One region of the Arthrobacter sp. UYP6 genome, then DNA from elsewhere that is predicted to be linked to it. Evidence: predicted binding sites of a transcription regulator. Region 1 holds the regulator's gene; the other holds the start of a gene.

Region 1 (2,399 bases):
CCGGTGCAGCAGCCTTCACGGCGGGCACCACCTCCACCGGTTCGCCGTCGAGCAGGAACCCGAAACCCAGCTCAAAGGACTTTGTCTTGCCGCGCCGGTCTTCCAGCACCATCAGATGCAGCCCGCCGGACTTCTCCACCCGGACCACGGCCCCCACCCAGCCGGTCTGTACGTCTTCGAGGACCAGGCCGGATTCGGCGCCGACCTTGGGCAGCACCCGCCGGGCCGGGGCGCTGATGTCCTGCGGCCCCCAAGAAAAGTTAGACACGGGATTTGTCCTCACTCTGATTGCTGTGGTTGGTTGCTACGGGGCTTCGGCACGTGCGGGCACGGGCTCCTCAATGCTAGCAACGCCGCCGATCCGTATTAGACTTAGCACTTGGGCATGTCGAGTGCTAACTGCCGGTTACTCGACGTCGCCAGTGATCCGCCAGCGGCGCAGGCCATCAGCAAGGGAGGGAAAACCATGAGTGAACCACGCAGACTCGAGGTGCTCCGGGCCATTGTTGAGGACTACGTTCATTCGCGCGAGCCCGTGGGCTCCAAGGCACTGGTGGAACGCCATCAGCTGGGTGTTTCCAGCGCCACCATCCGCAACGACATGGCAGCCCTTGAAGAAGAGGGCCTGATTGTGGCACCCCATACTTCCGCCGGACGCATCCCCACGGACAAGGGGTACCGTTTGTTCGTGGACCGGATCTCGGACGTCAAGCCTCTCTCGGCCGCTGAGCGCAGGGCCATCCAGTCCCTGCTTGAAGGCGCCGAAGACCTCGACGATGTCATGGAACGGACCGTCCGGCTGCTCTCGCAGCTGACCAACCAGGTGGCAGTGGTGCAGTATCCGCATCTGGGCAACGCCGCTGTTCGGCACATCGAATTTGTCCTGCTCGCCCCGTCTCAGGTACTGGTGGTCCTGATTTCCACCACCGGACGGGTGGAACAGCGTGTCATCACGGTTCCCGATCAGGTCACCGAACCTGACCTGCTGGAACTGCGGCAGCATTTCCTGTCCACGCTCAGCGGCACCTCCCTGACCCGGATCACCTCTCAGCTGACCGATTGCCTGGCCATGGTCCCAGCCCGCAAGCGCCGCAACGCCGCGGCCCTGGCGCACTGCCTGGAGCAACTGGCAGGCATCAACCGGGAAGACCGCATGGTCATGGCCGGCACCGCAAACCTTGCGCGCTCCACAGTAGACTTTCCCCTGACGATCGGGCCCATCCTGGAGGCGCTTGAGGAACAAGTTGTCATGCTTCGGTTGTTGTCTGAAATGGAGCAGGACGCCCGGGGCGTTTCGGTGCGGATCGGACGGGAAAACCCGCACGGTTCCCTGTCGGAAGCATCGGTTGTGGCCACCGGCTACGGACCTGATTCTTCAGCGAAGGTGGGTGTTCTCGGGCCAACCCGAATGGACTATCCCAACACCATGGCCACAGTCCGTGCCGTGGCCCGTTATCTTTCCCGGATACTGAACAACTAGAAAAGCGTTAGATATTACAGCAGCAGTACGCCGGCAGCCGCTGCCCGAGGGCAACGGTATCCGGCGGACGCCTTCGGACGGAGGGCGGCGCGTCAAACGCGGCTACTGCCAATTACAGGAAGCGATGTGCACGAGTGAGCGATCACTACCAGGTCCTTGGCGTCGGACGCGACGCCACGGGCGAAGAAATCAAGAAGGCGTACCGGAAGCTTGCCCGCAAGCTGCACCCGGACGTTAACCCGGCTCCCGGAGCGCAGGACGAGTTTAAGGCCGTCACCCATGCCTATGAGGTGCTCGCGGATCCGCAGAAACGCCGGATCTATGACACCACCGGAAATGAAAACGGCAACGACAACGGCTTCGGCGGCGGCGCCGGCTTCGGCGGCCAGGGCTTTGGGTTCCAGGATATTTTCGACACGTTCTTCGGCGGCGCCGGCGGAGGCGGCGGACGGGGACCCGCTTCCCGGACCCGCCGTGGCCAGGATGCCCTGATCAACGTGCGCATCGATCTGAAGGATGCCGTCTTCGGCACCAACAAGAAGATTGAGGTCGATACTGCGGTCACCTGCCCCACCTGCGACGGAAGCTGCTGCCAGCCCGGCACCTCACCGCGGACCTGCGACATCTGTCACGGTACCGGCCAGGTGCAGCGCGCCGTGCGGTCCATCCTCGGCCAGGTCATGACTACTGCGCCGTGCGGGTCCTGCCAGGGATACGGTTCAGTCATCCCGGACCCCTGCCACGAGTGTGCCGGCGAGGGCCGCGTCCGCAGCCGCCGGACCCTGAACATCAAGATCCCCGCCGGCGTTGCCACCGGCACCCGCATCCAGCTGGGTGGACAGGGCGAAGCCGGAACCGCCGGCGGACCCCAGGGCGACCTGTATGTGGAAATCCGGGTGAACGCCGATCCCACGTTCGT
Region 2 (2,399 bases), on a different contig from region 1:
CGACGGCTGGACCACTGCGCAGGTGGCTAACTGGGGCGGGCAACCGCTGCAGACCTCGATCATTTTCTACAACGGCGAGGATCAGCTGCCCAATGCTCAGGCTCTGTCTGCTCTGCTCGGCATCCCCACCCTCTTTGATTCGCCCGACTTTAATCTGGTGACAATAGTTGCCGGCCCGGGGTTCCAATAAGGGACGAAAAGCGCCTTTACGTTAAAACTGCATAACGATCCGGCGTCCCCGATCATGGGCTGTATCACTCTGGCTAAAGTGAGTGCCAGCCGTGCCACGCCGACCGGACCGGGCAGAGAAATCCGCTGATCACGGCCGACTGTGCGCCGGCCCGTTCCGCCACGGGCACCCTGGCGGAATGCACGCTCGGAACAAGGTGGGAGAAACGCACATGGCGCAGGGGATCGTCAAATGGTTCAACGGGGAGAAAGGCTACGGGTTTATTACCGTAGATGAGGCTCAAACCGACGTTTTTGTGCACTGGTCCGCCATTCAGGCGTCGGGGTACCGCACGCTCGAAGAGGGGCAGCGGGTGGAGTTCCAGATCGGTGAAGGGCAAAAGGGCCCGCAGGCGGAGGACGTCCGCGCCGTTTAGACGCACCTTCCAGGCGCACAATCCGGGGACCGGTCCGGCCTTGCCGTGGTTCGCCCCTGGCACGGGCGCCGCCGTTTGCTGCGGATAGGTATGCCAACCCTGGCAGGGGATGTATGTGACAGCGGCATCGTGCAGGCGTGATCGCTTGCACTCAGTGTGTGGGAGTGCTAATTATTGAGTTAGCACTCTTGCCGACTGACTGCTAAGAATTGTCGGTGTTGAGTGAAATAGCAAGCCACTGAGGTGAGGGCCTGCGGGCGCGTAAAGAGATCGCGTCCCGAAGGCCCGTCCGTCGCGGGCACCCCAGTCTGGAATGCAACATCTAAGCACCCAGCATGACTGTTCCGGAAGGACGAAAGCCGTTATGGCCAAGATCATTGCATTTGACGAAGAGGCACGCCGCGGCCTTGAGCGCGGATTGAACATCCTCGCCGACGCCGTGAAGGTCACCTTGGGCCCGCGCGGCCGCAACGTGGTCCTCGAAAAGAAGTGGGGCGCCCCCACGATCACCAACGACGGCGTTTCCATCGCCAAGGAGATCGAGCTCGACGATCCTTACGAAAAGATCGGCGCTGAGCTGGTCAAGGAAGTTGCCAAGAAGACTGACGATGTTGCCGGCGACGGCACCACCACGGCAACCGTCCTGGCCCAGGCACTGGTCAAGGAAGGCCTGCGCAACGTTGCTGCCGGAGCTGACCCGCTGAGCCTGAAGCGCGGCATTGAGAAGGCTGTTGCAGCCGTCACGGCCGAGCTCCTCTCCTCCGCCAAGGAGATCGAGACCAAGGAGCAGATCGCTGCTACGGCTTCCATCTCCGCCGGTGACCAGCAGATCGGCGACCTGATCGCCGAGGCGCTGGATAAGGTGGGCAAGGAAGGCGTCATCACCGTCGAGGAATCCAACACCTTCGGCCTGGAGCTTGAGCTCACTGAAGGCATGCGCTTCGACAAGGGATACATCTCCGGTTACTTCGTCACTGACGCTGAGCGTCAGGAAACAGTTCTGGAAGACCCGTACATCCTGATCGTCAACTCCAAGATCTCCAACGTCAAGGATCTCGTTGCCGTTCTCGAGAAGGTCATGCAGTCCGGCAAGCCGCTGCTGATCATCGCCGAAGACGTCGAGGGCGAAGCCCTGGCAACCCTGGTTGTCAACAAGATCCGCGGCACCTTCAAGTCCGTCGCCGTCAAGGCTCCGGGCTTCGGCGACCGCCGCAAGGCTCAGCTGGCAGACATCGCCATCCTCACCGGTGGCCAGGTTATTGCCGAGGAAGTTGGCCTGAAGCTGGAAAACGCCACGCTGGACCTGCTGGGCAAGGCCCGCAAGGTTGTTGTCACGAAGGATGAAACCACGATTGTGGAAGGCGCCGGTGACACCGAGGAAATCGCGGGCCGCGTCAACCAGATCCGTGCCGAAATCGAGAACTCCGATTCCGACTACGACCGTGAGAAGCTGCAGGAACGCCTGGCCAAGCTGGCCGGCGGAGTTGCAGTCATCAAGGCCGGCGCAGCCACCGAGGTTGAGCTCAAGGAGCGCAAGCACCGCATTGAGGACGCAGTCCGCAACGCAAAGGCTGCCGTTGAAGAAGGCATCGTTGCCGGTGGCGGCGTGGCCCTCATCCAGGCCGGACTCAAGGCTTTCGCCAACCTGAACCTTGAGGGCGACGAAGCTACGGGCGCCAACATTGTCCGTGTTGCCATTGATGCTCCGCTGAAGCAGATCGCTTTCAACGCCGGCATGGAGCCGGGCGTTGTTGTTGACAAGGTCCGCGGCCTGCCCGAGGGCTGGGGCCTGAA

What was found. Region 1 encodes HrcA, which represses chaperone genes, less so after heat shock. Its sites were predicted from a motif close to TTNGCACTCGNNNNNNNCGAGTGCNAA; they were not measured.
Region 2: the regulator HrcA is predicted to act here: its motif matches at 785-811, upstream of groL (chaperonin GroEL).

What each region holds. Positions count from the first base shown of each region.
Region 1 covers NZ_JBEPPM010000003.1:134,107-136,505, forward strand. The annotation lists gene ABIB35_RS03660 (DUF3097 domain-containing protein) at 1-268, opposite strand, end outside; gene hrcA (heat-inducible transcriptional repressor HrcA) at 467-1,480, shown strand; gene dnaJ (molecular chaperone DnaJ) at 1,615-2,399, shown strand, end outside.
Region 2 covers NZ_JBEPPM010000012.1:107,331-109,729, reverse strand. The annotation lists gene ABIB35_RS11740 (LytR C-terminal domain-containing protein) at 1-190, shown strand, start outside; gene ABIB35_RS11735 (cold-shock protein) at 402-605, shown strand; gene groL (chaperonin GroEL) at 970-2,399, shown strand, end outside.